3 regions of the Kineococcus anabasis genome follow, and region 1 is predicted to be linked to each of the others. Evidence: riboswitches for the same ligand, from Rfam matches in the RefSeq annotation. Region 1 holds a riboswitch; each other region holds the start of a gene.
The links. Region 1 has a riboswitch for S-adenosylmethionine ahead of ACYQBY_RS14835 (ABC transporter substrate-binding protein). Riboswitches for the same ligand answer to the same signal wherever they lie in the genome.
Positions count from the first base shown of each region.

Region 2: it holds a riboswitch for S-adenosylmethionine, as region 1 does, so the genes downstream of both, ACYQBY_RS03575 (cysteine dioxygenase) here and ACYQBY_RS14835 (ABC transporter substrate-binding protein) in region 1, are expected to answer to the same signal.
Region 3: it holds a riboswitch for S-adenosylmethionine, as region 1 does, so the genes downstream of both, ACYQBY_RS10440 (aminotransferase class V-fold PLP-dependent enzyme) here and ACYQBY_RS14835 (ABC transporter substrate-binding protein) in region 1, are expected to answer to the same signal.

Region 1 is NZ_BAAIHU010000009.1:58,166-68,460, reverse strand. It holds gene ACYQBY_RS14860 (MaoC family dehydratase) at 1-50, opposite strand, end outside; gene ACYQBY_RS14855 (acyl-CoA dehydrogenase family protein) at 62-1,234, opposite strand; gene ACYQBY_RS14850 (acetyl/propionyl/methylcrotonyl-CoA carboxylase subunit alpha) at 1,231-3,330, opposite strand; gene ACYQBY_RS14845 (carboxyl transferase domain-containing protein) at 3,336-4,934, opposite strand; gene ACYQBY_RS14840 (MerR family transcriptional regulator) at 5,054-5,446, shown strand; SAM riboswitch class I at 5,507-5,606, shown strand; gene ACYQBY_RS14835 (ABC transporter substrate-binding protein) at 5,887-6,756, shown strand; gene ACYQBY_RS14830 (amino acid ABC transporter permease) at 6,779-7,579, shown strand; gene ACYQBY_RS14825 (amino acid ABC transporter ATP-binding protein) at 7,620-8,357, shown strand; gene ACYQBY_RS14820 (YdeI/OmpD-associated family protein) at 8,398-9,003, opposite strand; gene ACYQBY_RS14815 (hemerythrin domain-containing protein) at 9,092-9,805, shown strand; gene uidA (beta-glucuronidase) at 9,830-10,295, opposite strand, start outside.
Region 2 is NZ_BAAIHU010000001.1:767,992-778,286, forward strand. It holds gene ACYQBY_RS03540 (DNA gyrase/topoisomerase IV subunit A) at 1-307, shown strand, start outside; gene ACYQBY_RS03545 (NHL repeat-containing protein) at 376-1,326, shown strand; gene ACYQBY_RS03550 (histidine kinase N-terminal 7TM domain-containing diguanylate cyclase) at 1,388-2,971, opposite strand; gene ACYQBY_RS03555 (histidine kinase N-terminal 7TM domain-containing diguanylate cyclase) at 3,062-4,633, opposite strand; gene ACYQBY_RS03560 (DNA gyrase/topoisomerase IV subunit B) at 4,728-6,869, opposite strand; gene ACYQBY_RS03565 (DUF7455 domain-containing protein) at 7,060-7,287, shown strand; gene ACYQBY_RS03570 (DUF456 domain-containing protein) at 7,333-7,821, shown strand; SAM riboswitch class IV at 7,883-7,994, shown strand; gene ACYQBY_RS03575 (cysteine dioxygenase) at 8,195-8,770, shown strand; gene ACYQBY_RS03580 (rhodanese-like domain-containing protein) at 8,767-9,222, shown strand; gene ACYQBY_RS03585 (sugar transferase) at 9,286-10,295, opposite strand, start outside.
Region 3 is NZ_BAAIHU010000006.1:353,136-363,430, forward strand. It holds gene ACYQBY_RS10430 (O-succinylhomoserine sulfhydrylase) at 1-1,039, opposite strand, end outside; gene ACYQBY_RS10435 (rhodanese-like domain-containing protein) at 1,057-1,473, opposite strand; SAM riboswitch class IV at 1,704-1,818, shown strand; gene ACYQBY_RS10440 (aminotransferase class V-fold PLP-dependent enzyme) at 1,856-3,208, shown strand; gene ACYQBY_RS10445 (hypothetical protein) at 3,231-3,524, opposite strand; gene lepA (translation elongation factor 4) at 3,665-5,512, opposite strand; gene ACYQBY_RS10455 (hypothetical protein) at 5,786-6,076, shown strand; gene ACYQBY_RS10460 (transglutaminase family protein) at 6,060-6,899, opposite strand; gene ACYQBY_RS10465 (alpha-E domain-containing protein) at 6,899-7,867, opposite strand; gene ACYQBY_RS10470 (circularly permuted type 2 ATP-grasp protein) at 7,914-9,467, opposite strand; gene rpsT (30S ribosomal protein S20) at 9,715-9,975, shown strand; gene holA (DNA polymerase III subunit delta) at 10,102-10,295, opposite strand, start outside.

The sequences.
Region 1 (10,295 bases):
GGCAGCGGTGCGGTTCCCCCGGGTTCCCCGCCGGGTGTCGCGTGCGGCACGTCCACCCCCCTCACGCCGACCGGGGGAGGCCCAGGTGCCGGGCGATGAGCATGCGCTGCACCTCGCTGGTCCCCTCCCCGATCTCCAGGACCTTCGCGTCCCGGTAGAAGCGTCCCACGAGGGTGTCGTTGCAGAAGCCCAGCGCGCCGAACACCTGCGCGGCCTCCCGCGCGGCGGTCACGGCGGCCTCGGTGGCGGCCAGCTTCGCCACGTACGCCTCCCGGGAGAAGGGCCGGCCGGCGTCCGCCAGCCACGCCGCGCGCCACGTCGCGTCCCGGGTGAGCTGGGCCGCCACCGCCAGGTCCGCGACCTTGAAGGAGACGCCCTGGTTCACCCCGATGGGACGGCCGAAGGCGCGCCGCTCGCCGGCGTGGCGCACGCACTCGTCGAGGCAGCCCTGCACCATCCCCACGGCGAGCGCGGCGATCGCCACCCGCCCGGCGTCCAGCGCGCCCAGGAACAGCCGCAGCCCCGCCCCGCGCGGGCCGAGGAGGTTCCCCTCCGGGACCCGGCACCCGGTGAAGCGCAGGTGCCGGTTGTCGATGGTGCGCCAGCCGACGAGGTCGTTGCGCGGCTGCGGCTCGAAACCCGGTGTCCCGGCGGGCACGACGACGGTGCTGACCTCGGGCCTGCCGTCCGGGCCCCGCCCGGTGGCCGCCGTCACCGTCACGTGGGAGGTGATGGGGCTGCCCGCGTTGCCGATCCACGCCTTGGCCCCGTCCAGGACCCACTCGCCGGAGTCGAGGACCGCCCGGGTGGTCAGGCCCTGGGTGTCGCTGCCGCCACCGGGCTCCGTCAGCCCGAAACCCGCCACCTTCTCCCCGCGCAGCAAGGGCCCGAGCCAGCGCTCCTTCTGCTCCGCGGTGCCGTGCCGGGCCAGCGGCGCGGTGCCCAGGCCGGTCGCGGACTCCAGGGTGATGCCGAGGGACTGGTCGACCCGGCCGATCTCCTCCAGCACCAGGCACAGCTCCAGCAGGCCCCCGCCGGTGCCGCCGTCGGCCTCGGGCACGCCGAGGCCGAAGAAACCCTCCCGGCCCATCGCGTGCAGCACGTCCACCGGGTACTCCCCGGCGCGGTACAGCTCCGCCGCGCGCGGGGCGATGACGGCGGTGGCGAACTCCCGCGCCCGCTGCCGCAGCGCCTCCTGCCCCGCGGTCAGCTCGAACGACAGGCCGCTGCTCATGCGTGCTCCCCTCCGGTCCCCGGTCCGTCCACCTGCGCCTCGTCCATCTGCGCTGCGTCGTCCGGCGCGGGGTCCACCCGTGCGACGGCGTCGTGCCGGGCGACGCGCCCGCCCACCTCCACGGCCAGCCGCGTCACGACCCCGTCGGCCGGTGCGCGCAGCGGCAGTTCCATCTTCATCGCCTCCAGCACGACCAGGACGTCCCCGGCCGAGACGTGCCGCCCCACCGCGACGGGCACGGACACGACGGTCCCCGGCATCGGCGCGCGCACCGTGCCGTCCGCCGCGGCACCCGACCCGGCGGTGGGGGAGCGGGAGGGCAGGGCGAACCGCAGCACCTCGCCGCGGTGCGCCACCACGACCTCACCGGGAGCCTCCTCGACGCTCACGTCGTGCACCTCGCCGTCCACCTCCAGCCGCAGCCGCCCCGGGCCCTGCGCCGCGAGCGGGCGGACCGACCACACCCGGCCGGCGCGCTCGTCCCGGGTGCCGTCGTCCTGCCCGGTGCCGTCCTGCCCTGCGTCCTCCTCGACGCGCCCGTCGGCCGGCCGCACCCGCAGCACCCGCGTCCGCCGCCGCTCGTGCAGGCGGACCGCGAAGGCCGCCGCCGGCCCGCCCGCGCGCCAGCCGTCGCGGGAGCCGAACGGCCCGCCGTCCTGCGGCGCGGCGGACGCCAGGGCCCACGCCGCCGCGCACAGCGCGACGTCCGTGCCGGGGCGGGGCGGGACCGAGCGGTCCAGCCACGCCGTGTCCGGCGGCCCGGCGCGGAACCGCGCCGAGGAGGCGATCCGGCGCAGCAGGCCCGTGTTCGTCACCAGCCCCGTGACGACCGTGTCGTCCAGCGCCGCGACCAGCGCCAGGCGCGCCGCCTCCCGGTCGGGGCCGTGCACCACGACCTTGCCGAGCATCGGGTCGTAGTGGGGTGTCACCTCCTGCCCCGGGCGCAGCGCCTCGTCGACCCGGGCGCCGCGCGGCCAGCGCACCGTGCGGGCGGTGCCCGCCTGCGGCAGGAAACCGGCGTCGGGGTCCTCCGCGTACACGCGCGCCTGGATCGCGTGGCCGGTGCAGCGCACGCCGTCCTGGCCGAAGGGCAGCGGCTCGCCCTGCGCCACGGCCAGCTGGAGCCGGACGAGGTCGAGGCCGGTGACCAGCTCGGTCACGGGGTGCTCCACCTGCAGGCGCGTGTTCATCTCCAGGAAGAACGCCTCCGCGCCGCCGGGCCCGACGAGGAACTCCACCGTGCCCACCCCGGTGTAGCCGACGGTGCGGGCCAGCTCGACCGCGGAGCTGCGCAGCCGCGCGCGCAGCGCGTCCGGCAGGGCGGGGGCCGGGCACTCCTCCAGCACCTTCTGGTGCCGGCGCTGCGCCGAGCAGTCCCGGTCCAGCAGGTGCACGACGTGGCCGTGCGCGTCCGCCAGGACCTGCACCTCGACGTGCCGGCCGCGCTCCACGTAGCGCTCCAGCAGCAGCGCCCCGTTCCCGAAGGCGGACACCGCCTCCCGCCGGGCCGCCGCCACCGCCGCGGGCAGTTCCGCCTCCGCGCGGACCACGCGCATGCCCTTGCCGCCACCGCCCGCGGCGGCCTTCACCAGCAGCGGCAGGCCCACCTCCGAGGGCGCGCGCGCCAGCACGCGCTCCTCCTCCCCGGCGGCGGCGTCGGCCGGCAGCGCCAGGGCCGGCGCCACGGGGACCCCGGCGGCCTCCGCGACCCGCCGGGCCTCGTCCTTGCGGCCCATGAGGTCCACCACGTCCGGGGGCGGTCCCACCCACACCAGTCCGGCGCCGGTGCAGGCGCGGGCGAAACCCCCGTCCTCGGAGAGGAACCCGTACCCGGGGTGGACGGCCTCGGCGCCGGTGGCGGCGGCCGCGGCCAGCAGCGCGGGCACGGACAGGTAGGACTCCGCGGCGGGTGCGGGGCCGAGCCGCACCGCGGTGTCGGCCAGCGCGACGTGCGGGGCGCCGCGGTCGGCGTCGGAGTACACCGCGACGGTGCGCAGCCCCGCCCGGCGCGCGGCGCGCAGCACCCGCACGGCGATCTCGCCGCGGTTGGCCACGAGCAGGCTGCGGAAGGGGCGGTGGGTCGCGTGCGCGGTCATGGCGCTCACATCCGGAACGTTCCGTAGGAGGGGGTCCCCCACGGGGAGGGGGCGGTGGGTCCGCGCGCGGCGAGGGCCAGGCCCATGCCGAGGGCGCGGCGGGTGTCGAGGGGGTCGAGGATCCCGTCGTCCCACAGCCGGGCGGTGGAGTGGTACGGCGAGCCCTGCGTCTCGTACTGCTCGCGCACGGACCGCCGGAACTCCTCCTCGTCCTGCGCGGCCCACGTGCCCCCGCGGGCCTCGACGCCCTCCCGGCGCACCGTCGCCAGGACGGAGGCGGCCTGCTCCCCGCCCATCACGGAGATCCGGGCACCGGGCCACATCCACAGGAACCGCGGGTCGAACGCGCGCCCGCACATGCCGTAGTTGCCGGCGCCGAACGAGCCGCCGAGGACGACGGTGAACTTCGGCACCACCGAGCACGCCACCGCCGTCACGAGCTTCGCCCCGTCCTTGGCGATGCCGCGGTTCTCGTACTCCCTGCCCACCATGAACCCGGAGATGTTCTGCAGGAACAGGATCGGGACGCCGCGGGAGTTGCACAGCTGCACGAAGTGGGCGCCCTTGAGGGCGGACTCGGAGAACAGCACCCCGTTGTTCGCGACGACGCCCACCCGGTGGCCCCAGATCCGCGCGAACCCGCAGACCAGGGTCTCGCCGTACAGGGCCTTGAACTCCGTCAGCTCGGAGCGGTCGACGAGGCGCCGGATCACCTCGCGCACGTCGTAGGGGGTGCGCAGGTCCGCGGGGACCACGTCGTACAGCTCCTCCGGGTCCAGCAGGGGTTCCTCCGGCGCCTCCGGCGGCTCGTGCGGCGCGGGCGCGGGCCCGAGCGCGGCCACGGCGGAGCGCAGGACGTCCAGAGCGTCGGCGTCGTCGGCGGCGAGGTGGTCGACGACACCGGAGACGCGGGCGTGCACGTCCCCGCCGCCGAGCTCCTCCGCGCTCACCGTCTCCCCGGTGGCGGCCCGGACCAGGGGCGGGCCGCCGAGGAACACCGTGCCCTGCCCGCGCACGATGACGGACTCGTCGGACATGGCCGGCACGTAGGCCCCGCCGGCGGTGCAGGAGCCGAGGACGGCGGCGAGCTGGGGGATTCCCGCGGCGGACATCCGGGCCTGGTTGGCGAAGATGCGCCCGAAGTGGTCGCGGTCGGGGAACACCTCGTCCTGCAGGGGCAGGTAGGCGCCGCCGGAGTCCACGAGGTACAGGCAGGGCAGGGAGTTCGCGGCGGCGACCTCCTGCGCCCGCAGGTGCTTGCGCACGGTCACGGGGTAGTAGGTGCCGCCCTTGACGGTGGCGTCGTTGGCCACGACGACGCACTCGCGGCCGGCGACGCGGCCGATGCCGGTGACGATGCCGGCCGCGGGGACCTCGTCGCCGTACATGCCGGTGGCCGCGAGGGGGGAGAGCTCCAGGAACGGGGAGCCGGGGTCGAGCAGGCGGTCGACGCGCTCGCGCACGAGGAGCTTGCCGCGGGCGGTGTGCCGGGCGCGGGCCGCCTCGGAGCCGCCGCGGCGGACCTCGGCGAGGCGGGCGCGGAGCTCGGCGGTCAGCTCGCGCAGCGTGGCGCCGCCCGCGCGGGTGGTGGGTGCTGCCGTCACGGAACGCCTCCTCCCGGCAGGCCCGGCTGCTGCCGGGCCCCGCAGCGGCTACGCTGCCGCTTACGTCAACGTAAGCACGGGTGCGGCGCCGCCGCAAGACCGGTGGGGGAGGGATCGCCGTGGACGAGGAACCCTGGTCCATCACGCGCGTCGCGCAGGACCTCGGCGTCACCCTGCGCACCATCCGCTGGTACGAGGACCGCGGCCTCGTCGCCCCCGAGCGGCGCGGGCAGCAGCGCCTCTTCTCCGCCCGCGACCGCGTCCGCCTCGCCCTCGTCCTGCGCGGCAGGCGCCTCGGGTTCTCCCTGGAGGAGATCCGCACCATCCTCGACATGTACGACGCCGAGCCCGGCGAGGCCGGGCAGCTGCGCTACCTCCTGGGGGAGATCCGGCGCCGTCGCGCCGAGCTGGAGCAGCGCCGCGCCGACCTGGAGCAGACCCTGGCGGAGTTCGCCGAGCTGGAGGGCCGCTGCGCCGACGACCTGGCCCGGCTGGAGGGGCCCGCGGCGTGACGGGCGCCCGGCGGGGTCGCGCGGACCCGGTGCCCGGCGGGCGGCTGTACAGTGTTCTGGAACCCATCCAGAGTGGCCGAGAGACCTGGCTCGACGACGCCACAGCAACCACCCGCGGGACCACCCCGCGGGCAGGTGCTCATGCCAGGGCCGATGGAGGAGTCCGTGCACCCGACCGCGCCCGCCGCGCCTCCGGCCGACGACTTCGCGCACCGCTACCACATCGACCTCTGCCGCACCTGCGGAGCGCGATGCCGGCCGTGCCGGCCGTTCCCCGCCCGCTGACCTCCGCCGCCACGGCACCTCCCGCGCAGAGCGCACGACGGGACCCCGCCCCGGGGTGGTCCCCGCACGCGCGCCGCCTCCCGCCGCACCACCCCTCCCGGCACCTCCGCACCCCGGAGGCCGGGTGATCCACCACCACTCCAGGAGAACCACCCGTGCTGACCCGACGCGCCGCCACCCGACTGCTGCTCGCAGCCGCCTCGTCCACCGCGATCGCCCTGACGGCCGCGTGCGGCGGCGAGCCCGCCGCCCCGCCCGCCGAGAACCCCTACGGCCTCCTCACCCCCGGCGTCATCCGCGCCGGCACCCTCACCGACGCCCCGCCGAACGTCTACCTGGAGAACGGGGTGTTCACCGGCTTCGACAACGAGCTGCTGCGCGCCGTCGCCGCGAAGCTCGACCTGGAGGTCGAGTTCGTCGGCACCGACTTCTCCGCGCTGCTCTCGCAGGTGGCCAACAAGCAGTTCGACGTCGGGAGCTCCTCGATCACGATCACGGAGAAGCGCAAGCAGACGGTGGCCTTCACCCACGGCTACGACTTCGGCTACCAGGGCCTCGACGTCCCGGCCGGCTCGACGATCACGGACTTCGGCCAGCTGGCGGGCAGGCGCGTCGTCGTCGTCCAGGGCACCGTGCAGGACGACTACGCGACGAAGAACGACCTCGACCCGGTGCGCGTGCCGGACTACAACACCGCCGCCAACCAGCTCAAGGCCGGAACCGCCGACGCGTGGGTCTCCCCGGCCGAGATCGGCGAGAAGATCGCCGTGGACTCCGGTGGCGGGATCCTGTTCGCCGCCAAGGAGATCACCGACCAGCCCACGGCCTTCGCCGTCGCCAAGGGCAACACCGCCCTGCTGGAGGCCCTGAACGGGGCGCTGGACGAGGTCGTCGCCGACGGCACCTGGTACGAGCTGGAGCAGCGCTTCTACCCCGGCCGCGAGATCCCCGCGGAGTTCCGGCCCGGCAGCGGCTCGGTCGCGGTGAACACCGCGGCGCCCTCCGCGTCCCCGTCGGCCTCCTGACGGCCGGCCGCGGAGGACCGCCGTGGACGTCCTGCTGACGCTGCGCAGCACCTTCCTCGACACGGGGGCGATGCGCGAGGCCCTGCCGGAGCTGATCGGCACCGGCCTGTACAACACGCTGGTGCTGGCGCTGGCCTCCGGCGTGCTGGGCACCCTGCTCGGCATGGTGCTGGCCCTGCTCGGGCTCTCCTCGCGGCGCTGGCTGCGCTGGCCGGCGCGGATCTACACGGACGTCTTCCGCGGCCTACCCGCGGTGGTGACCATCCTGCTCATCGGGCTGGGCCTGTCCCCGCTCTACGTGCGGTTCTTCCCGCCCAACCCGTTCCCGCTGGGGATCCTCGCGCTCTCGCTCATCGCCTCGGCCTACATCGGGGAGATCTTCCGCTCCGGCATCCAGAGCGTGGAGGCGGGGCAGATGGAGGCCAGCCGCGCCCTGGGCTTCTCCCACGCGCAGGCCATGCGCCTCGTGGTGGTGCCGCAGGGCGTGCGCCGGGTGCTGCCCGCGCTCGTCAACCAGTTCATCGCCCTCATCAAGGACTCCAGCCTCGTGTACTTCCTCGGGCTGCTCGCCAGCCAGCGGGACCTGTTCCGCATCGGCCAGGACTACAGCTCCAACACCGGCAACCAGTCCCCGCTGCTGCTGGCGGGCCTGCTCTACCTGGTCCTCACGGTGCCCCTCACCCACGTGGTGAACGTGGTGGACCGGCGGATGCGCACCGGCGGTGGCGCCGACGCCGGGACCGCGGACCCCGGCGCCCCCGCGGCCGGCTCCACCCCGCTGCCCGCGCCACCGCAGGCCGGTCTGCGGGCGGGGGGTGGCTGAGGTGAGCGGAGCGGACGCGGTGGGCGCGCCGGCGGGGGCCGTGGTGGCACCGTCGGCGACGAGCGTGGAGCTGCGCGGGGTCCAGGCGCGGTTCGGCCGCAACCACGTGCTGCGCGGGATCGACCTGACCGTCCCGCGGGGCACCGCGGTCAGCGTCATCGGCCCGTCGGGGTCGGGGAAGTCGACGCTGCTGCGCACGGTGAACCGGCTGGTGGAGCCCAGCGCCGGCACGGTGCTGCTGGGCGGGGAGGACGCGGCGGCCGTGCCCGTCGACCGCCTGCGCCAGCGCGTCGGCATGGTGTTCCAGCACTTCAACCTCTTCCCGCACCGCAGCGTGCTGGACAACGTCGCCATGGCCCTGCGGACCCTGCGCGGGTTCTCGCGCGAGGAGGCGGAGCAGCGGGCGCGGCGCCACCTGGAGGAGGTGGGGCTGGCCGAGAAGGCCGGCGTGCGGCCCTCCAGGCTCTCGGGCGGCCAGCAGCAGCGCGTCGCGATCGCCCGGGCGCTGGCGATGGAACCGGAGGTCATGCTCTTCGACGAGGCGACCTCCGCGCTGGACCCCGAGCTGGTCAAGGGCGTGCTCTCCCTCATCTCCGACCTCGCCTCGGGCGGGATGACGATGATCGTGGTGACCCACGAGATGGGTTTCGCGCGCAACGTCTCCGACGCGGTCGCGTTCGTGGACGCCGGTGTCGTCGTGGAGGCGGGCACCCCGCAGCAGGTCTTCGAGGCGCCGCGGGAGCCCCGGCTGCGGCAGTTCCTCTCCCAGGTGCTGTGAACCCCCGCGGCGCCGCCCGGCCCGGGTGGCGCCGCGGTGCTCAGGGCGGGTCGGCGGGTCGCGCCCGCTGCGGGTGGAACGTCTCGCCCCGCGCGAGCATCGCGACGAACTCCGCGATCCTGCGCTCGCGGGTCTCCGCCCGCTTCACCGACGCCAGGCGGTGGACCAGCGCGTAGCGGTTGGTGCGGGTGAGCACGTCGAACAGGGCCTGCGCCCGCGGGTCGGCGGCGATCGCGGCCACCAGGTCGGCGGGCACCTCCGCCTCCGACGACGGCGGGTACGCGGCCTGCCACCGCCCGTCCTCCTGCGCGGCCCGCACCGCGGCGCGCCCGGCCGGGAGCATCCGGCCCTGCTCCTCCAGCCGCGCCACGTGGGCGACGTTGCGCCGGGACCAGATGCTGCGCGCCCGGCGCGGGGTGTACCGGACGAGGGACGTCTGCTCGTCGCGCCTGCGGCCCTGCCCGTCGATCCAGCCCACGCACAGCGCCTCGTCGACCGCCTGCTGCCACGTCAGCGAGGTCAGGGTTCCGCCCTTGCGCGTCAGCACCAGCCACACCCCGGGCGAGGACGCGTGGTGGACCAGCAACCAGGCGCGCAGTTCCTCCGCGTCGGCGACGAGCAGTTCGTCCAGCTCCGCTCCGGGCACGGCCCGACGCTAGCCCCCGCGTGCGACACGGCACCGCGGGCCGCGGCGGAACCGTTTGCCGGCGACGGGCCCGGGGTACCGACCAGCCATGACCAACCCGCGCCACAACGGGCTGACGTCGGTCGCGGACCAGTCCGAGGACCAGCGCGGAGGCCCGGGCAGCATCCTGAGCCGGCAGAGCGCCGACCACCGCCACCTCGACGAGCTGATGCAGGCGTACGACGCCGAGCCCGACGCCGGTGAACGCGGTCGCATCGTCGCCGAGCTCAGCGAACGCGCCCTGCGCCACGCCTTCGCCGAGGAGACCGTGCTCTTCCCGGCCTACCGGCGGTTCCTGCCCGGTGCCGGCGGGGACGACGAGCTGACGCGCCACATCGAGGGCGACCACCAGCGGATCAACGAGCTGCTCGAGGACCTGCAGCACGCCGACCCCCGCTCGCAGGGCTACGACGCCGAGGTCCGCCGCGTCTTCGCGCTGATCCGCCACGACGCCCACGACGAGGAGGACGACCTGCTGCCCCGGCTGCAGCAGGTGGCCGGCGTGGAGGACCTGCGGACCATCGGCGCCGCCTGGGAGGCCGCCCGCACCGCCTCGCCCACCCGGCCGCACCCGCGGGTGTCCCGGCGCCCGCCGGGCAACGTCGTCGCCGGAGCCGGCCTGGCCGTCACGGACCGCCTCGAGGACGCCCTGGACTCCCTCGCCCCGGACGGCGGCGCCCGCCGCGCCGTGCGCGAGGGCGCCCTCGCCGCCCTCGCCGGGGCGGCGCTGCTGCTGCTCGTGCGGGGACTGCGCCGGCGCTGACGGCCGGGTTCGGGCCGGGTCCGGCTAGCGGTCCTCCCCGCGCCAGCGGCGCCGCAGCGCGTGCGCGGCCGCCTTGGGCAGGCGGTCGCGCGTGAAGACGCCCTTGCGGTTCCCGCCGACGCGCATGACCCCCGAGGTGGTGGTGAAGTCGGCGAACACCCACGCCTGCTCGCCCACGACGGCCTCGATGCGGTCGAACACGCGGTGGCACATGTCGTAGAACTCGACCTGGTACTCCTCCGTCCACGGCGTGGGGAGCGCGGCGTGCAGCCCGGGGTAGGTGTCGGCGCCGTACTCGGTCACGACGACGGGCTTGCCCTCGCCCGCCCAGGCGCGCAGCTCCTCCTCCAGGTGCGCCTCCGCGGCCGCCAGGTCACCGGTGTCCAGGTACCAGCCGTAGTAGCGGTTGAGCAGGAGGACGTCGCCGAACTGCGAGACGCGGCACTGCCCGTGCGGGGCGAGGACGACGTTGGCGAAGGCGACCGGCCGG
Region 2 (10,295 bases), on a different contig from region 1:
CCCCGAGGCCGTCGTCGTCACCCTCGCCGGCTCCACCCAGGCGCTGGAGGGCGTCGCCCACGGCACGGTCAAGGTGACCCCGCTGTCGGAGTACCCGCCCAAGGGCCGCGCCACGGGCGGGGTGCGCTGCCACCGCTTCCTGCGCGGGGAGGACGTGCTGACGCTGGCGTGGGCGGGGCGCGGCCCCGCCGAGGCGGCCACCCCGAGCGGCACGGCCGCCCCGCTGCCCGAGGTGCCCGGGCGCCGCGACGGCAGCGGGGTGCCCGCGGAGAAGCCCGTGGCGGCGGTGGCCGGCCCACCCGCCTGACGCCCCGCCGCGGGCCGGCGCGGCGCAGGGGTGGTGGCCACGCCCCCGCGCGCCTACTGTGCGTGAGCATGAGCCGGGTCCGCCGCACCGCCGCAGCCGCCGTCCTGACCCTCGCCGCCGCCGTGCTGCCCGCAGTCGGGGCCGCCGCGGCGCCACCGACGGGCGCGCAGGCCTTCCCGGAGACGGTGCCGCTGCCGGCCGGGTCCCAGCCGGAGGGCATCGCCGACGGACCGGGCACGACGTTCTTCGCGGGCTCGCGCGCCGACGGCAGCATCTACCGCGGCGACCTCGCCACGGGCCGCGGGGAGGTCCTCGTGCGGGGTGTCCCCGGCCGGGTCGCGGTCGGCATGGTCTACGACGAGCGCACCGACCGGCTGTGGGTGGCGGGCGGCGCCACCGGGGCCGTCACCGCCTACGACGGCGGGACGGGGCAGGAGCTGGGGCGCTGGGTGGTGCCCGGCAGCGGCTTCCTCAACGACCTGGACGTGACCAACCAGGGCGTCTACGTCACCGACTCCCAGAAGGCCCGGCTCGTCGTGATCCCGCTGCGCGGCAACCGGCTGCCCGGCCCCGGCGCCGCCCGCGCCGTGACCCTCACCGGCGACCTGCGGTACGGGCCGGGCTTCAACCTCAACGGGATCCGCGACCTGCCCGGTCAGGCGCTCGTCGCGGTCCAGAGCAACACCGGCAAGCTCTTCCGCATCGACCCGCGCACCGGGGTCACCACCGAGCTGCGGCTGCGCGGGCGGGCGCTGCGCTCCGGCGACGGGCTCGTGCTGTTCGGCCGCACCCTCTACGTCGTGTACGGCTTCGGCACGGACGAGGTGGCGGTCGTGCTCCTCGACGCCGACCGCCGCGGCGGCAGGGTCGTCGGCGGCCTCACCGACCCCGACCTCGACCGGCCCACCACCGCGATCTTCACGGGCGGCTCGATGTGGCTGGTCAACGGGCGCTTCGCCACACCGCCGACGCCGAGCACCCCCTACGACGTGGTGCGCCTGGACGCGCAGCCCCGCTGAGCCGTCGGCCGTCCGGCGACGGGCGCGGGCGCACCGGGCGGCGTCGCGGCGCCCCGCCCGCTCAGACGGCCGCGACCACCCGGTTGCGGCCGGCGGCCTTCGCCGCGTAGAGCGCGCCGTCCGCGGCCGCGACGAGGGTGCGGGCCTCGGACCCGTGCACGGGGGACACCGCCACCCCGGCGGAGACCGTCACCCGCACCCGCTGCGCCGCCGCGGGATCCCCGGCGGCGCGGGGCAGCGGCACCGCGCCCGCCTCGCAGCGCACCCGCAGCTCCTCCGCGCGCTGCCGGGCCGTCTCCGCGTCCGCACCAGGCAGCAGGACGAGGAACTCCTCCCCGCCGTAGCGGGCGACCGTGTCCTGCTCGCGGGTCGCCTCCCGCAGCCGCCGCGACACCGTGCAGAGCACGTCGTCGCCCGTCTGGTGCCCGTGGGTGTCGTTCACCGACTTGAAGTGGTCCACGTCGAGCAGCACGACGCCCAGCGGCTCCCCCGACGCCAGCGCGCGGTCCAGCTCGGCCAGCACGTGCCGGCGGTTGTGCAGGCCCGTCAGGGGGTCGCGCACCGCGTCCTCCTGCAGCCGCTCCTGCAGCGCCTCGATGGTCGCCAGCTGCTCCCGCAGCCGCCGCTCGGCGGCCACCGCGTCGCTGACGTCGCGCGCCGTGACCACCAGGGCGATCACGTGCCCGCGGTCGTCGCGGTGCACCCGCGAGCGCAGGTCCAGGTGCAGCCCCGGGCGGACCTCCACCGTCACCTGCGCCCGCCCGGACAGCAGCGGGCTGACCGCGCGGTGGTCGAACACGGACACCGCGGGCAGGCCGAGCAGGTCCCCGGGCAGGTCGGGCCGCACCCGGCGCAGCAGCACCCGGGCGGCGGTGTTGGCGTCCACCAGCCGCCCCGCGGCATCCACCACGAGCACCCCGTCGTCCAGGGTGTCCACGACCTGGGAGCGGGCCACCGGCACCACCCGCAGCAGGCCCTGGCGGAAGATGGCGTAGGCGAACACCAGCCCCGTCGCCACGAAGAACATCGGGGTGCAGTCCACGCCGCCCAGCGCCCCCGGCAGCAGGATCGCCACCAGGTTCAGCGGGACCGGTAGGACCGCACCGAGCAGCGAGCAGCCGATCTGCCGGCGGAAGAGGGACGAGGCCCGCCACCAGGCGCGCACCAGGTGGCCCACGCCCCACGCGAAGAGGCCGTAGCAGTACAGGGTGTGCACCCAGAACAGCGGCCCGAACACCGGCCGCGGGTGCCCGACCAGGCTGCTGGTGGAGGTGAAGAAGAGGTGGTGCCACGGGTCGGTCGCCACCGCGGCCACGATCAGCGCGGGCACCGCGGCCAGCGCCAGCACGCGGCGGCGACCGGCGCGCCACGTCGGGTCGGCCACCGCCCAGGCGATGCACAGCGAGCCGGTGATGGCGGCGTTGACGCCGACGTACTGCAGGACGAACAGGCCCGCCTCGACGGGGTCGGGCAGGCCCAGGTGCAGTAGCCCGTCGGCGCCGCCCCACGCGCCCACGCCGTACAGGGACACCGCCAGCGCTCCCGCGGCCGGGGTGGAGCGGCGGCGGGGCAGCGCCCACGTGGCGGTCGCCACGCAGGTGAGGGAGGCCAGGAGGAAGAAGACGGCGAGCGTGAACCCGGTCACCGCACCTCCCCCGCCCACGACGCGGCGCCGCCCGGTGCGGGCGCCCGGGAGAACATCGGCACGGCCGGGGGCCGGCCTGAGCGCCGGGGCTCAGGCCGCGGCGACCACCCGGTCGCGCCCCGAGGCCTTGGCGGCGTAGAGCGCGGCGTCCGCCTCCCGCAGCAGCCCCGTCGCGTCGCCGCCCGCACCCGCGGACACGGCCACCCCGGCGGAGACGGTCACGGACAGCGCCGGGCCCGACGGGCCCGGCCCGACGGGCACGCGGGTGGCGCGGCAGGCCCGCCGGACCTCCTCGGCCCGGCGCAGGGCCGTCACGGCGTCCGCACCGGGCAGCAGGACGACGAACTCCTCCCCGCCGTAGCGGGCCACGGTGTCGCCCTCCCGGCACAGGCGCCGCAGGGTGTCCGCGACCGCGCACAGCACCTCGTCGCCCGCGGAGTGGCCGTGGGTGTCGTTCACCGACTTGAAGTGGTCCACGTCCAGCAGCACCACCCCGACCGGCGCCGGGTCCCGCACGGCGGCGGCGAGGGCGGCCACGAGGTGGCGGCGGTTGTGCAGGCCCGTCAGCGGGTCGCGCACCGCCTCCTCCTGCAACCGCTCCTTCAGCTCCCGGATCTCCGCGAGCTGCTCGCGCAGCAGGTCGCCGGCCGCCACGGCGTCGCTGATGTCCCGCGCGGTGACCACCCGGGCGATGAGGTGCCCGCGGTCGTCGCGGTGCACGCGCGAGCGCAGGTCCAGGTGCAGCCCGGGCGCCACCTCCACCGTCCGCCGGCAGGCGTCCTCCAGCAGGGGCCGCAGCGCCTCCGCCGCCAGGACCTCCCGCGCCGGCAGGCCCACGGGGTCCGCGGGCAGGTCGGGGCGCAGCCGCCGCAGCAGCTCCCGGGCCGCGACGTTGGCGTCGACGAGGCGCCCCGCGGCGTCGACGACGAGGACCCCGTCCTCCAGGGTGTCCACCACCTGCGAGCGGGCCACGGGCACCACCAGCAGGAAGCCCTGCCGGAAGATCGCGTGGGTCATGACGAGGCCGGTCAGCACGAAGAAGACCGGTGTCCAGTCCACGCCCCCGAAGACGTGCGGTGCGCTGAGCGTGACGACGTTCAGGGTGATCGGGAGGGTGGCGGCCACGACGATGCTGCCCAGCTGCCGGCGGAACAGCGAGGGCGCCCGCCACCACGAGCGCACCAGGCGCACCATGAACCGCGCGAGCTGGCCGTAGCAGTACGCCGAGTGCAGCCAGAACAGCGGACCGAACTCCAGCCGCGGGTGGCCCTCGCCGCGCTCGACGCCCGCGAAGAACAGGTGGTGCCACCCGTCCGTCGCCACCGCCACAACCGTCAGCAGCGGCGCGACGGCCAGCAGCAGCGCGCTGCGCCGCCGCAGCCGCCACGAGGGGTCGGCCACCGAGGCGCCCAGGCACAGGGCGCCGACGACGAGGACGTGGATGGCGGCGTAGACGACGAGGTGGGCGGCGAGCTCGGCCGCGGCGCCGGGGCCGCGGTGCAGCGCGCCGGCGCCCGCGGCCCACACGGCCGCACCGCAGAGCACGACGGCGAGGGCCGGCGCGGCCGGGGTGTTGTGCCGCCGCCGCCACGACCAGGCCGCCGCGGCGCCGCACGTCACGGCGGCGGTGAGGAAGACGGCGACGACCGTCGTCGGGCTCACCCGTCCCCCCGATCTGCGCCGGACCGCCCGGTGCGGCACCTCCCCGGTGCATCGGCAGCCCGGCACCCCGCTTGAGCGCGGGCGGGCGCCGGGCTCAGGCGTCGATGCGCTCGCGGTCCAGGCGCGCGGCGCCGGCGACGATGAAGTCCTTGCGGGGCGCGACCTCGTTGCCCATGAGCAGCTCGAAGACGTCCTCGGCGGCGGCGGCGTCGGCGATCGTGACGCGCCGCAGGGTGCGCTTGGCCGGGTCCATCGTCGTCTCGGCGAGCTGGTCGGCGTTCATCTCCCCCAGGCCCTTGTAGCGCTGGATCGGCTTGTAGGTGCGCCCGCGCCTGTTCAGGTCCGCCAGGAGCTGGCGCAGCTCGGCGTCGGAGTACGTGTAGAAGACCTCCGCCGGGCGGCGCCCCGAGCCGGACACCTCCACCCGGTGCAGCGGGGGCATCGCGGCGAACACCCGCCCGGCCTCCACCAGCGGGCGCATGTAGCGGAAGAACAGCGTCAGCAGCAGCGTGCGGATGTGGGCGCCGTCCACGTCGGCGTCCGTCATGAGGACGACCTTGCCGTAGCGGGCGGCCTCCAGGTCGAAGCTGCGGCCCGAGCCGGCACCGACGACCTGGATGATCGCGGCACACTCGGCGTTCTTGAGCATGTCCGCCACGGACGCCTTCTGGACGTTGAGGATCTTCCCGCGCAGCGGCAGCAGCGCCTGGTGCTCCGAGTTCCGCGCCACGTTCGCCGTGCCCAGCGCGGAGTCGCCCTCGACGAGGAAGAGCTCGGTGCGCTGCACGTCGTCGGAGCGGCAGTCCTTCAGCTTGGCCGGCAGGGAGGAGGTCTCCAGTGCGTTCTTGCGCCGCTGGGTCTCCTTGTGGACGCGGGCGGAGACGCGGGCCTTCATCTCCGCGACGACCTTCTCCAGCAGCAGCGAGGCCTGCTGCTTCTCGTCCCGCTTCGGTGAGGTGAGCACCGCCGTCAGCTCCCGCTCGACGATGCGCGAGACGATGCCGCGCACCGCCGCGGTGCCGAGGACCTCCTTGGTCTGGCCCTCGAACTGCGGCTCGGCCAGGCGCGCCGTCACCACGGCCGTCAGCCCGGCGAGGACGTCGTCCTTCTCCAGCTTGTCGTCCTTGCCGGTCGCCTTGAGCCGGCGCGCGTTCAGCTCCACCTGCTTGCGCAGCACCTTCAGCAGGGCCTGGTCGAACCCGGCGAGGTGGGTGCCGCCCTTGGGCGTGGCGATGATGTTGACGAACGACTGGACGGTCGTCTCGTAGCCGGTGCCCCAGCGGACGGCGATGTCCACGTCGCACTGGCGCTCGACCTCCGTGACGGTCATGTGGCCGTCGGCGTCGAGGACGGGCACGTTCTCGCGGAAGGAGTCGGTGCCCTGCAGCCGCCACACGCCCGTCACGGGCGCGTCGGGGGCCAGGAAGTCGGCGAACTCCCCGATGCCGCCGTCGTGGCGGAACGTCTCCTCGTGCGGGCCGTGCTCGGCGGGCGTGCCCGGCAGGCCCCGCTCGTCGCGGATCACGATGGTCAGGCCCGGCACGAGGAAGGAGGTCTGGCGGGCGCGGGCGATCAGGTCGGAGTAGGAGAACTCCGCCTCCTTGAGGAAGATCTGCTTGTCGGCCCAGTACCGGACCCGCGTGCCGGTGACCCCCCGCTTGGCGCGCCCGACGACCTCCAGGCCGGTCGTCCGCTCGAACGGGGCCTCGGGGCCCTCGCCGGCGAAGCGGCCGGGCACGCCGCGGCGGAAGCTCGTCGCGTGGGTCTTCCCGCCGCGGTCCACCTCGACGTCCAGGCGTGCCGAGAGCGCGTTGACGACGCTGGCGCCGACGCCGTGCAGGCCCCCGGAGGCCGAGTACGACCCGCCCCCGAACTTCCCGCCCGCGTGCAGGTGGGTGAAGACGACCTCCACGCCCGACAGGCCCGTGCGGGGCTCCACGTCGACGGGGATGCCGCGGCCGTCGTCGCGCACCTCCACGGAGGTGTCCGCGTGCAGCACCACCACGATCCTCGAGCAGTGCCCACCGAGGGCCTCGTCCACGGAGTTGTCGATGATCTCCCACACGCAGTGCATGAGGCCGCGGGAGTCGGTGGAGCCGATGTACATGCCGGGGCGCTTGCGGACGGCCTCCAGCCCCTCCAGGACGAGCAGGTGCGCCGCGGTGTAGCCCTCCGGCTCCTTCGCGGGGCGGCGGCCCCGGGAGCCGGGTGCGGCGGGGGACGGGTCTGAGCTCACCCGGTCAGGTTAGGCGACCGGCCCGACACGCGCCGGGAGGCTGATCGCTCCTGGCGAACGGGCGACTCTCCCGTGCGGGAACCAGCGGGGGTGGTTGGATGTTGCAGCACAGTAGGGGACAGCAGCTGCTGCCTCCGGCGGGTGTCCGGCCACGGGCCCCCGCGCTGACCAGCCCTCCGGAAGGAGCCCCGTGACCACAGCTCTTGCCAACGACCCGCTGACCGTCGCCGACCGCTGCGACCGCTGCGGTGCTCAGGCCTACGTGCGTGTCCTGCTCGGGTCCGGCGGAGAGCTGCTCTTCTGCGCCCACCACGGGCGCGAGCACCGCCAGGCGCTCCAGGGCGTCGCCGCCGAGATCCAGGACGAGACCGGCCGCCTCACCACCACCCCGCACGTCGCTCCCGACGACGAGCGCTGACCTTGACCGCAGCCCCGACCGGAGCCCGGCAGCACCCCCTGACCCGTGGGTGACGCCGGGCTCCTGCTCGTCGCCCTGGCGATGGCCGTGGGCCTCGCCGGGACCGTCCTGCCCGTGCTGCCCGGTGCGGTGCTCGTCGTGGGCGCCGCGGCCGTCTGGGCGTGGTTCACCGGCGGTGTCGCCTGGTGGGTCCTGCTGGGGGTGGTCGTCGTCATCAGCCTCGGGCAGATCGGCAAGTACCTCCTGCCCGGCCGCCGCCTGCAGCAGCTCGGCATCCCCAACCGCACCCTCGCCGCCGGCGCCCTCCTCGGGGTGGTCGGGTTCTTCGCCGTACCGGTCGTGGGGCTCCCCCTCGGGTTCGTCCTCGGGATCTACCTGGCCGAGTCCGCCCGCCTGCGCGGCGGCGGGGCGCAGGCCTGGCGCTCGACGGTGCAGGCCCTGAAGGCGGCCGGGGTGAGCATGGCCATCGAGATGGGCGCCGGCGTGGTGGCCGTCGCCGGCTGGGCCGTGGCGGCCCTCGCGCTGCGCTCCTGAGCCGGCGGCGCGCGCCGCGGCGGTTGACAGCACACGTCGTCCGCCTCCTAAGCTGCGGGCAGGTCATGAGCGCCAGCGCCAAGCCCCGGCTCGCTGGCCGGCAACCCTCCTCCGCGGCGGGGTGCCCCGGGTGATGACCGGGCCCCGGGCGACCCCCGGGGCAAGCGCGGACCCGGGCCCCGGGTCCTCCCGGCGACAGGAGCCCACGGTGACCCCTCCCCCGGCCACGCCCGCCGGCCCGCTGCTGCGGGTCCGCCGCCACGTCGACCTGATGCGCACCTCCAGCGCCGGCTGTCCCGCTCGGTCCTGACCCGAGCCCAGCAGCCGACCACCCCGCCGCGCGCCGTCGCGCCCGCGGCTCCCGGAGGACCCCGTGACCCGCCCCACCCTGCCCACCGGCCTGCCCGCGACCACCCCCGCCGGCCACCCGGCGACCACCCCTGCCGGCCCGCCGGCGACGATCCCCGCCGCCCGCCGCGGCAGCGCGACCGACGTCCTCGCCGCCCTCGTGCGCGGGATCGCCGCCCGCCCCGCGCTGTGGCGTCCCGCCGTGCGCTTCGACACCCACGAGCGGTACTGGACCCGCCTCGACGCCCCCGCCGGCATCGACGTCTGGCTCCTGACCTGGACCCGCACCCAGGGCACCGACCTGCACGACCACGGCGGGTCCGCCGCCGCGTTCACCGTCGTGGAGGGCACCCTCACCGAGGTCCGGCCGGACACGGGCGGCGCCCTCACCTCCACCGCGCTGCGGGCCGTGCCCGGCGGGGCGCTGCGCACCGTCGAGCCGGACGTCGTGCACGACGTGCGCAACGACCACGACGAGCCCGCGGTGAGCATCCACGCCTACGCCCCCAGACTGGAGCGCATGTCCTTCTACGCCGTCGTGGACGGGCGCCTGGAGCGCGTGCGCACCGTCACCACCGCCGAGCCCGAGGTGGAGGCGTGAGCGCGGCCGTGCCGCTCCGCCGGCCCGTGCGCGGCATCGCCGACGTCCTCGCCGGGGCCAGGGCGCGGCTGCGGCGCCTCACCCCCGCCGAGGCGCACGCCGCACACGCCGGCGGCGCCGTCCTCGTGGACATCCGGCCGATGGCCCAGCGCCTGGCCGAGGGCGAGGTGCCCGGGTCCCTGGTCCTGGAGCGCAACGTGCTGGAGTGGCGGCTGGACCCGACCTCGGGAGCGTGCATCCCGCAGGCCGACCACGACCTGCACGTGGTCGTGCTGTGCCAGGAGGGGTACACCTCCAGCCTCGCCGCGGCGTGCCTGCAGGACCTCGGCGTCCACCGGGCCACCGACGTCGCGGGCGGCCTCGGGGCGTGGCGGGCGGCGGGCCTGCCGGTCGTGCGGGGTGGGACACCGGCCGGCGAGGTCGTCCCGGACGGGGAGCCGCGGCTCGTGTGAGCCCGGCCGGACGCACGAAGGCCCTCCCACCTGACGGCGGGAGGGCCCTCGTGCAGGCGGAGGTCAGCCGCCCCGGGCGCCGACGACCTGACTCACGGTCCGAATCATGATCTTGACGTCACCCCAGAGCGACCAGTTCTCGATGTAGTAGTTGTCGAAGCGGGCGCGGTCCTCGATGGAGGTGTCCCCCCGCAGTCCGTGCACGGCGGCCCAGCCGGTCAGACCGGCGGGGACCCGGTGGCGCGCCATGTACCGGGGCACGCTGCGGGTGAACTGGTCGACGAAGTGCGGGCGCTCCGGCCGCGGGCCCACGAGGCTCATGTCGCCCCGGAGGATGTTGACCAGCTGGGGCAGCTCGTCCAGGGACGACTTGCGGATGAACTTCCCGACCGGCCCGAGACGGTCGTCGTGCTTGATGTTCCAGTTGGTCTGTGACTCGGAGTCGTCGACCGGCTTCAGAGAGCGAAACTTCATGACGTCGAAGGGCTTGCCGTCCAGGCCGACGCGTTGCTGGCGGAAGATGATGCCCGGTCCGCCCTCCCACCGGACGGCGACAGCGACCGCCGCCATGACCGGGGACAGGGCGAGAAGTGCAGCTGCCGACAGGACGATGTCGACGAGGCGCTTGATCTTCCACGAGAACGTGCGGAACGCGGCCCGGCGGACGCGCAGCAGCGGGATGCCCCACACCTGGTCCACGTCGCGGGTCACGGAGTGCACCTCGAACAGGCGCGGCACGATGAAGATCTCGCAGTCGAGGCGGTCACACGTGCGCAGGATGTCGACGAGGTCGGACTCGCGCAGGTTGCCGAACGCGACGATCACGACGCGGATGTCGAAGTCCTCGATGAGCTCGGCGAGCTCATCGTGACGGCCGAGCAGGGGCGCGGGGAGCTCGGAGGGATCATCGACCCGGGGGCGCGAGTCCACGAAACCCACGGGATCGATGCCGTAGTACCGGTGTTCCCGCAGAGTGCGGGTGAGGCGCATGCCCACCTGGCCCGCACCGAGCACGAGGGCCGCGTGCCGCACCTTGCCCTGACAGCGGGCCCGGCGGACCGTGTGGTACGCGA
Region 3 (10,295 bases), on a different contig from region 1:
TGGCGTCGCCCAGGTTGTTGGAGATGTCCACCACGCGCAGCGCGTCGAGCACCTCGAAGGCGCGCTCCTTGGCGCGCCCCTCGGGGGCGTCCAGCTCGAAGGTGAGGATGGTGCCGCCGTTGGACATCTGCCGCTTCGCCAGGTCGAACTGCGGGTGCGACTCCAGCATCGGGTAGCGCACCCACCGCACCTGCGGCTGCTCCTGCAGCCAGCGGCCGATGCGCAGCGCCGAGGCGGCGGAGTGCCGCACCCGCAGCCCCAGCGTCTCCAGGCCCTTGGTCAGCGTCCACGCGTTGAACGCCCCCAGGCCCGGGCCGGTGTGCCGCATGAGCTCGCGCACGGGCCCGTCGATGTAGTCGGCGCGCCCGAGGACCGCCCCGCCCAGCACCCGGCCCTGCCCGTCGATGTGCTTGGTGGCGGAGTACACCACCACGTCGGCCCCCAGCGGGATCGACTGCTGCGCGACGGGGCTGACGAAGGCGTTGTCCACGACGACCTGCGCCCCGGCGGCGTGGGCCATCGTGGAGACCGCCTCGATGTCCACGAGGGTCTGCATGGGGTTGGCGGGCGTCTCGAAGAACACCGCCTGCGCCGGCCTCGACAGCGCCCGCTCCCACTGGTCGAGGTCCTCGCCGTCGACGAACTCGGTCTCCACCCCCCAGCGGGGCAGGATCTCGTCGCAGATGACGTAGCAGGAACCGAACAGGCTGCGGGCCGCGACGAGGCGGTCCCCCGAGGCGAGCAGCGCCGCCAGGGCGTTGAACACCGCCGCCATGCCGCTGGCCGTGCCGAAGCACGCCTCGGCGCCCTCGATCTGCCGCAGCCGCTCCTCGAACACCGACACCGTCGGGTTGCCGTAGCGGGAGTAGATGAAGTGGTCGTCCTCGCCCTTGAACGCCGCCTCCGCCGTGGCCGCCGAGGGGTACACGAAACCGGAGGTCAGGTACAGCGCCTCGGCGGTCTCCTCGAACTCCGAGCGGGCCAGGCCGCCGCGCACGCCGATGGTGTCGGGGCGCAGGTGCGGGGTGCCGCCCCGCATGCCCTCCGGGCCGCGGCTCACGACTGCCGCCAGGGCAGCCCGGCCGCGCGCCACCCGGCGCCGCCGCGGTGGCCGTGCTCGTCGAGGGCGCCCTCGAAACCGTCGAGGACGTTGAAGGCCTTCGGCGCGCCGGCGGCGGCGAGGGCCTCGGCGGCGGCGACGGAGCGCACCCCCGAGCGGCACAGCAGCACCACGGGGGCACCGGCCTCGGGGCGCACCCCGGCGGCGGCGAGGTCCGCGACGAACGTGCCGGCGGGGTCGGGCAGGTTCCCGCGCCACGACACGAACACCGCCTGCCCACCCAGCGCGGAGACGTCGGGCACGCCGACGAACTGCCACTCCGGCTCCGAGCGCACGTCCACCAGGACGGCGTCGGGGTCGGAGCGCAGCAGCTCGAAGGCCGCCTCCGGGGTGAGGTCACCGGCGTAGCTCAACTGCTCGTCCTCCATCTCGTCCCGGGTGGAGCACCCGCACCCGCGCACGGCGGGGGGTTGCTGCGGCGTCGTGGAGCCGGGTCTCTCGGCCGCTCTGGATGGGCTGGGCGCGCTCGGCGCGTCCTGGCGAAGTCTCGCACGGCGGCACCTGCGCCCGCGCCGCTGCCGCGCACCCGCCTCCCGGGTGCCGCCTTGACAGCGGCGGCCGGTGCCGTGGCAGTCTTCGGGCAGGTCATGAGCGCCAGCGCGAAGCCCCGGCTCGCTGGCCGGCAACCCTCCCTCCGCGGCGGGGTGCCCCGGGTGACGACCCGGCCGGTGCCGTGGTGGCACCGGCAAGCGCGGACCGGTCCCCTCCCGGTCCGGTGACCGGAGAGGCTCCACCGTGCCCGTCCTCACCCCTGCCCGTCCCACCGTCGCCGGCGACGTCGCGCCGCTGCTGCCCGTCGTCGGCGCGGACGTGCGCGTGCCGCTGGTCACCGGCGGCACCGCCCGCTACGCGAACCTCGACAACGCCGCGAGCACCCCCGCCCTGACCGCGGTCGCCGAGTGCGTGGCCGCGGTGCTGCCCACCTACGCCAGCGTGCACCGCGGCGCGGGGTGGCTCTCGCAGCTCACCACCTCCCTGCACGAGCGCTCCCGGCGCACGGTCGCGCGGTTCTGCGGCGCGCGGGCGGAGGACCTCGTGGTGTTCACCCGCAGCACCACCGACGCGGTGGACCTGCTCTCCCGCTGCGTGCCGCAGGACGCGGCGGTGCTGGTCTGCGACCTGGAGCACCACGCGAACCTGCTGCCGTGGCGGCGGCGCGGGGCCACGGTGCTGCCGTGCGCGCAGACGCTGGACGCCACGGTGGAGGCGCTGCTGGCGGAGCTGGCCCGGCGCCCCTACGCGCTGCTCGCGGTGACCGGCGCCTCCAACGTCACCGGGCAGGTGCTGCCGCTGGAGCGGATCGTGCCCGCCGCGCACGCCGCCGGGACGCGGGTGCTCGTCGACGGGGCGCAACTGGTGCCGCACCGGGGGCTGGACCTGGCGGCGTCGGGCGTGGACTGGGTGGTGTTCTCCGGGCACAAGCTGTACGCGCCGTTCGGGGCGGGGGCGCTGGTGGGCCGCCGCGACTGGCTGGACGCCGCGGAGCCGTACCTGGCCGGGGGCGGCGCGACCCTCGAGGTCGGCCCGGAGGCGGAGGAGGTGCGCTGGGCCACCGGGGCGCAGCGGCACGAGGCGGGCTCCCCCAACGTGCTGGGCGCCGCGGCCCTGGCGCGGGCCTGCGAGGTGCTCGCCGCCCTGCCCGCCGGGGCGCTGCGTGCGCACGAGGACGCGCTGCGCGGGCGGCTCGTGCGGGGCCTGGTCGCCGTGCCCGGGGTGCGGATCGCGGAGCTGCCCGCCGCGGCGGCCGACGCGGTGGGCGTGGTGACCTTCACGGTGCGGGGGTTCCCCGCGGGGCTGGTGGCGGCGTACCTGTCGGCCGAGCACGGCATCGGGGTGCGCGACGGGCGCTTCTGCGCGCACCCCCTGGCCGCGCGCCTCGGCCTGGTGGACGGCGGCGTGCGGGTCAGCACGGGCGCCGGTTCCTCCTCGCGGGACGTCGACCGGCTGCTGGGGGCCCTGCGGCGGCTGGTGGCGCAGGGGCCGTCGTGGCGCTACGCGCCGGTGGCGGGTCGGTGGGCCCCCGTGGGGGACCCCCGGCCCGCGCCCGGCGGGTCCGCCGGCGGCTGCGGGGCGGACCCGCCCTCCTGAGGTCCCGGTGCCGGGAGGCGGCTCAGAACCGGGGGTCGTGGACCGCCTCGAAGATGCCGGGGCCGATCTCGGTGATCGTCCAGACGCGGGTGTCCTTGCCCACGACGGAGTCCTTCTCGTAGAGGCACACGTCGCTCCCGACGCGGGTCGCGACGCCCTGCGCGACGTGCGGCACGCCGCCGTGCTCCAGGGTGACGCTGACGAGCGCACCGGGGGCGGGCAGGAAGTCGTCGAGGGACGTGGGTGCCGAGCCGTCGACCTCGTGCACGGCGTAGGCGGTTCCGGAGACGATGGGTTCACGGGCTGGAGAGGACAAGCGGGCCTCCTCGGGCCGGAAGGCGTGGGCGGGAGCTCCGGCCGGTCACCGCTGCGGTGACCGGCCGGGCCCCAGCATGGCCCAGGTGTGGGCGCAGCGGAACCGCACCCCCACCCGGCAGGGCGATCCGCCCCGGATCGCTACTTCTTCCCCGCCTTGTCCCCGGCGGTCTCGGCGTCGGAGGACAGCGCGGCGATGAAGGCCTCCTGCGGGACCTCCACCCGGCCGACCATCTTCATCCGCTTCTTGCCCTCCTTCTGCTTCTCCAGCAGCTTGCGCTTGCGGGTGATGTCACCGCCGTAGCACTTGGCGAGGACGTCCTTGCGGATGGCGCGGACGTTCTCGCGGGCGATGATGCGCGCCCCGATGGCGGCCTGGATGGGCACCTCGAACTGCTGGCGCGGGATGAGGTCCTTGAGCTTGCCGGCCATCATCACGCCGTAGGCGTACGCCTTGTCCCTGTGGACGATCGCGGAGAAGGCGTCGACCTGCTCCCCCTGCAGGAGGATGTCGACCTTGACCAGGTCCGCCGCCTGCTCGCCGTCCACGTCGTAGTCCAGGGAGGCGTAGCCGCGGGTGCGGGACTTGAGGTTGTCGAAGAAGTCGAACACGATCTCCGCCAGCGGCAGCCGGTACCGCAGCTCCACGCGGTTCTCGGACAGGTAGTCCATGCCCTGCATCTCGCCGCGGCGCTCCTGGCACAGGTCCATGATCGTGCCGATGTAGTCCTTGGGCGCCAGGACCGTGGCGCGCACCACGGGCTCGCGGATCTCGGCGACCTTGCCGCCGGGGAACTCCGAGGGGTTGGTGACGGTGACGACCTTGCGGTCCTCCATCGTCACCTCGTACACGACGGAGGGGGCGGTGGAGATGAGGTCGAGGTTGAACTCCCGCTCCAGGCGCTCGCGGACGATCTCCAGGTGCAGCAGGCCGAGGAAGCCGATGCGGAAGCCGAAGCCGAGGGCCGCGGAGGTCTCCGGCTCGTACACCAGCGCCGCGTCGTTGAGCTTGAGCTTGTCCAGGGCGTCGCGCAGCAGCGGGTAGTCCGAGCCGTCGATCGGGTACAGCCCGGAGAACACCATGGGCTTGGGGTCGCGGTAGCCGCCGAGGGCCTGCGAGGCGGGCTTGGCGGCGTTGGTGACGGTGTCGCCGACCTTGGACTGCCGCACGTCCTTCACGCCGGTGATGAGGTAGCCGACCTCCCCGACCCCGAGACCGTCGGAGGGCACCGGCTCGGGGGAGCTGACGCCGATCTCCAGCAGCTCGTGGGTGGCCTTGGTGGACATCATCACGATGCGCTCGCGGGGGGAGAGCTTGCCGTCGATGACGCGCACGTAGGTGACGACGCCGCGGTAGGTGTCGTACACCGAGTCGAAGATCATGGCGCGGGCCGGGGCGGTGGGGTCCCCGACGGGGGCGGGCAGCTGCCGGACGATCTCGTCGAGCAGGTGCTCCACGCCGACCCCGGTCTTGCCGGAGACGCGCAGGCAGTCCTCGGGCTCGCAGCCGATGAGCCCGGCGAGCTCCTCGGCGAAGAGCTCCGGCTGCGCGGCGGGCAGGTCGATCTTGTTGAGCACCGGGATGACGGTGAGGTCGTTCTCCATGGCCAGGTAGAGGTTGGCCAGGGTCTGCGCCTCGATGCCCTGCGCCGCGTCCACGAGGAGCACCGCGCCCTCGCAGGCGGCGAGGGAGCGGGAGACCTCGTAGGTGAAGTCCACGTGCCCGGGGGTGTCGATCATGTTGAGGCAGTGGGTCGTGCCGTCCAGCTCCCACGGCATCCGCACGGCCTGCGACTTGATGGTGATGCCACGCTCGCGCTCGATGTCCATGCGGTCCAGGTACTGCGCCCGCATGGCGCGCTCGTCGACGACGCCGGTCAGCTGCAGCATGCGGTCGGCGAGCGTGGACTTGCCGTGGTCGATGTGGGCGATGATGCAGAAGTTGCGGATGAGCTCCGGAGGGGTCGCCGCCGGGGCCAGGGCCTTCATCGCTCTCGGGGACACGCTCGTCGGGACCTCTCGTCGGGCTCTTCCGTTCCGCACCCCGGAACGGGCCGGCGCCACCGCACCGGGACCGGGGCGCCGAGGACGGGGCACCGGCTCCGCGGCGGCACCCGCCACAGGGCGGGGACCATCGTCGCACGAGCGGCACCCGCCACGGCGAGCACCACGCGTGCACCCCCTGTGACCTGCGGTGATACCGCTGCGCCGACACCCGGGCGGGTGCACACACCCGGCCCGCGGGGCCGTACCGTGACCGCCATGCAGGTGGACAGCCAGGCCGGGACCGGAGCCCTCATCGAGGCGAGCGCCGAGGTCGCCCGCCACCTCATGCGCGGCGGCGCCACGCCGTCGGAGGCCCTGAACCTGCTCGGGCCCGCGCTGCTCGTCTCCCAGCACGGCGAGGACGGGCTGCGCCTGCTCGGCCTCGGGGAGCGCTCCACCCGCCAGCGCATGGCCCGCATCAAGGAGCTCATCGCCGCCGCCAACGCCCTCGACGAGGACGGCGACGACGCCGTGCCGGCGCTGCCGGGGTTCAGGCGAGGCGCGTGAGACGCACCCGCGCCTGCACCGTGGAGGGCGGGCCCGAGTACAGCCCGTGCAGCGGGGTCACGTCCCCGTAGTCCCGCGCCCGCGCCACCACCACGTGCCGCTCGCCCACCGGCACACCGTTCGTCGGGTCCCACCCGCACCAGGCACCCGTGAAGAAGTCCACCCAGGCGTGGCTCTCCCCCGTGACCTCCGCGCCGACCTCCGGCTCCGGCGAGGGGTGCAGGTACCCCGAGACGTACCGGGCGGGGATCCCCGCCGAGCGCAGCGCCGCGCACGCCAGGTGCGCGATGTCCTGGCACACCCCCCGCCGCTGCTCCCACGACTCCGCGGCCGTGGCGTTCACCCCCGTCGCCCCGGGCACGTACGCCACCTCCTCCCGCAGCCACCCGCACAGCTCTAGCGCCGCCTCGTGCGGCCCGAGGCGTCCCGCCAGCTCCGCGGCGCGCTCCGCCACCTCCGGCGGTGCCTCCGTGCGCGACGTCGCCCGCAGCTGCTCCACGTACCGGTCCCGCACCGCCTCCGCGGCCAGGTCCGCCCAGCCGGCACCGCCGTCGGGCGGGGTGCCCTCCACCCGCTCCGTCTCCACCAGCGCGCTCGCCGTGGCCACCAGCTCCGCGTGCGGGGTGTGCACGTCGAACGCGCTGACGTGCGTGCCCCAGTAGTCCCAGTAGCGCAGCACCGACGCCGGCTGCGAGACGGAGAACCGCGCGTCCAGCGCCGTCTGGTCCGGCGTCGTCAGCGGCGTCATCCGCGCCTCGTTGTACGAGGCGGTGGCCGTGCCGGAGTACCGCAGCGTCGTGACGTGCTCGACCCGCAACCGCATCACGCGTCCGCCTCCACCCAGCTCGTGGCGCCCACCAGCGGGAAGAAGCGGCGCCCCACCGCCTCCGACGCCGCCGAGCACGCCTCCTGCACCCGCGCCATGGAGCGCGGCAGGTCCGGCAGCAGGTCGTCCGGTCGCCCGTACTCCAGCTCCGTGCGCACCCGCCCCAGGATCCGGCGGGCGTCGTCCACCGGCGTCTCCGCGCCCCTGCCCGCACCCCTGCCCGCACCGCGCACCGGGGTCGGGTCCAGGGCCGCCAGGCACTCCTCCGCCGTGACCAGCGCGTGCAGCACCGAGCGCGGGAAGGAGGCGTCCAGCAGCAGGAACTCCGCCGCCTGGGCCTCCCCCGCCGCGCCCGGTGTGCTGCCGGAGTAGGTGCGCAGGAACGCCTCGTACGCCCCGCAGGAGCGCAGCATCGTCGGCCACGTCGGGCCCGCCGCCCCCGCGCCGCCGGAGGAGAGCAGCCGCGCCGTCATGTCGGCCCGCTCCAGCGAGCGGCCCAGCACCAGGAACAGCCAGCACTCGTCCCGGCTCATCGTGGAGTCCACCAGCCCCGACACCACCGCGGCCCGCTCCCGCACCCAGCTGCAGTACCGGTGCGGGCCCACCGTCGTCCAGCGCCCCGACGCGATCGACAGCCACGTCGTGTTCAGCCCTTCCCACACCTCCGAGGAGACCGTCTCGCGCGCCCGCCGGGCGTTCTCCCGCGCCGCCGCGACCGCACCGGCGATGGAGCTCGTGCTCGCCGGGTCGTGCGCCAGCGCCGCCACCAGCGAGGCCCGGCCAGGCCGCTCCGGCTCCTCCGGCAGGCCCATCACCCGGCGCAGCGCCCGGCAGACCGCCGACTCGTCCAGCCACGGGTCGTCCAGGCTGCGCTCGACGTGGACGTCCAGGATGCGGGCGGTGTCGTCGGCCCGCTCCACGTAGCGCCCGATCCAGAACAGCGACTCCGCGATGCGGCTCAGCACGTGCGACCTCCCCCGCTCCCCGCCGCCGGCCCGTGCGCCCGGCGGCTCACTGCTGCTCCTGCTGCCCGGCCGCGGGCCCGGCGTCGGGCACCCGCGCCCGCAGCTGCGGGCGCACCGTCGGCGGCGGGTCGTCGTCGACGGCCTCCGCCTCCGGCGCGGCCAGCACCCACGTGTCCTTCGAGCCGCCGCCGCGGCTGGAGTTCACCACCAGCGACCCCTCCTGCAGCGCCACCCGCGTCAGGCCGCCCGGCAGCACCCACACCCGCTCCCCGTCGTTCACCGCGAACGGCCGCAGGTCCACGTGCCGCGGCTGGAGCTGCTCGCCCACCAGGGTCGGCACCGTCGAGAGCGCCACGACCGGCTGCGCGATCCAGCCGCGCGGGTCCGCCAGGATCCGCTCCCGCGCACCCGCCAGCTCCGCCCGCGAGGCGTCCGGGCCCACCACGATGCCCTTGCCGCCGGAGCCGTCGACCGGTTTCACGACGAGCTCGGCCAGCCGGTCCAGCGCCTCCTCGCGCGCCGCCGGGTCCTCCAGCCGCAGCGTCTCCACGTTCGCCAGCACCGGCTCCTCGCCCAGGAAGTAGCGCACGAGGTCCGGCACGTACGTGTGGAGCAGCTTGTCGTCGGCCACCCCGTTGCCCACGGCGTTGGCGATCGTCACGTTGCCGGCGCGGGCGACGTTGAGCAGGCCCGCGCAGCCCACCACGGAGTCCTTGCGGAAGTGCAGCGGGTCCAGGAAGTCGTCGTCGACGCGGCGGTAGACCACGTCCACCCGCCGCTCCCCCGCCGTGGTGCGCATGAGCACCCGCTCACCGCGGCAGAGCAGGTCGCGGCCCTCCACGAGCTCCACCCCCATCGAGCGGGCCAGCAGGGAGTGCTCGAAGTAGGCGCTGTTGTGGACCCCCGGCGTCAGGACGACGACCGTCGGGTCCACCACCCCGGCGGGGGCCGCCGCCCGCAGCGCCTCCAGCAGCCGCTGCGGGTAGGAGCGCACCGGGCGGATGCGGTGCGAGGCGAAGGCCTCGGGCAGCGCCTGCGCCATGGCCTGCCGGTTCTCCAGCACGTAGCTGACCCCGCTGGGCACCCGCACGTTGTCCTCCAGCACCCGGTAGCGCCCGTCCTCGTCGAGGACGAGATCGGTGCCCGAGACGTGCACGCGCACCCCGTTGGCCGGCTCGATCCCCGCGGCCGCCCGGGTGAAGTGGCTGCTGGAGGCCACCACGCGCCGGGGCACCACCCCGTCGCGCAGGGCCCGCTGCCCGCCGTAGGCGTCGGCGAGGAAGGCCTCCAGCGCCCGCACGCGCTGCGTGACCCCCCGCTCGACCTCCGCCCACGTCCCGGCGTCCACGATCCGCGGCACCACGTCCAGCGGGAAGGGCTGCTCCTCCCCGGCGTGGTCGAACGTCACGCCGCGGTCGAGGAAGGTGCTCGCGAGCAGGTCCGCGCGGGCGCACAGCTCGTGCAGCGGCATGTCCAGCAGCGCGGAGTGCAGGGCGGACCACGCCGCGCGCGGCAGGCCGGGTGCCTCGAACATCTCGTCCCGCGCGCGGTGGCCCACGGCGCTGCGGGAGGTGCCGTAGGCGTCGAAGAGGTCGGCCATGCGCCGGACGCTACGGACGTCACGTGTCGCGCACGTGTCGCACGCGTTCCCGCCGTGTTCCGCCCGTGTTCCGGGCGGGCCGGGCGACCTCGCCCCTGCTGGTAGTGTTGAGCTGCTCCTTCGCCCGTCGCAGACCACTCGTGGTGGCGGAGGTTCCGGTTCCCGCCGCCACCCGGTACCCCACGCCGGAGGTCCCCGGTGGGCCGACCGCCCTCTTCGACCGGTCCCTCAGAGAGAAAGACGTCTCGTGGCGAACATCAAGTCCCAGATCAAGCGCATCGTGACCGCCGAGAAGGCGCGCCTGCGCAACAAGGCCGTCAAGTCCGAGCTGCGCACCGCCGTCCGCGCCTTCCAGGCGGCGGCCAAGAGCGGCGACGGCGAGGCCGCGGCGCAGGCCCTGCGCCACGCCAGCCGCAAGCTCGACAAGGCCGTCAGCAAGGGCGTCATCCACAAGAACCAGGCCGCCAACCGCAAGTCCTCCCTGGCGAAGCAGGCCGCCGCTCTCTGAGCCGCGAACGCCCTCGACGAGGCCGGTCCCCCTCCCGGGGGGACCGGCCTCGTCGCGTCGGGCCGCCCGCGCGGCCGGGGAACGCGCCGCGGCCGGGCGGTCCGGGCCGCCCGGCCGCCCGGGTCCTCAGCGGCCGCGGGCCAGCGCCACCCGCGTCACCACCCGCTCCAGGGCGTAGTCCGCGTCCGGGCCACCGCCCTTGACCGCCACGTCGGCCTCGGCCACCGCGCAGATCGCCTCCCCCAGCGCGTCCAGGGACCACGAGCGCAGGTCCCGCTGGGCCCGCTCCACCAGCCACGGCGCCATGCCGAGGTCGCGCG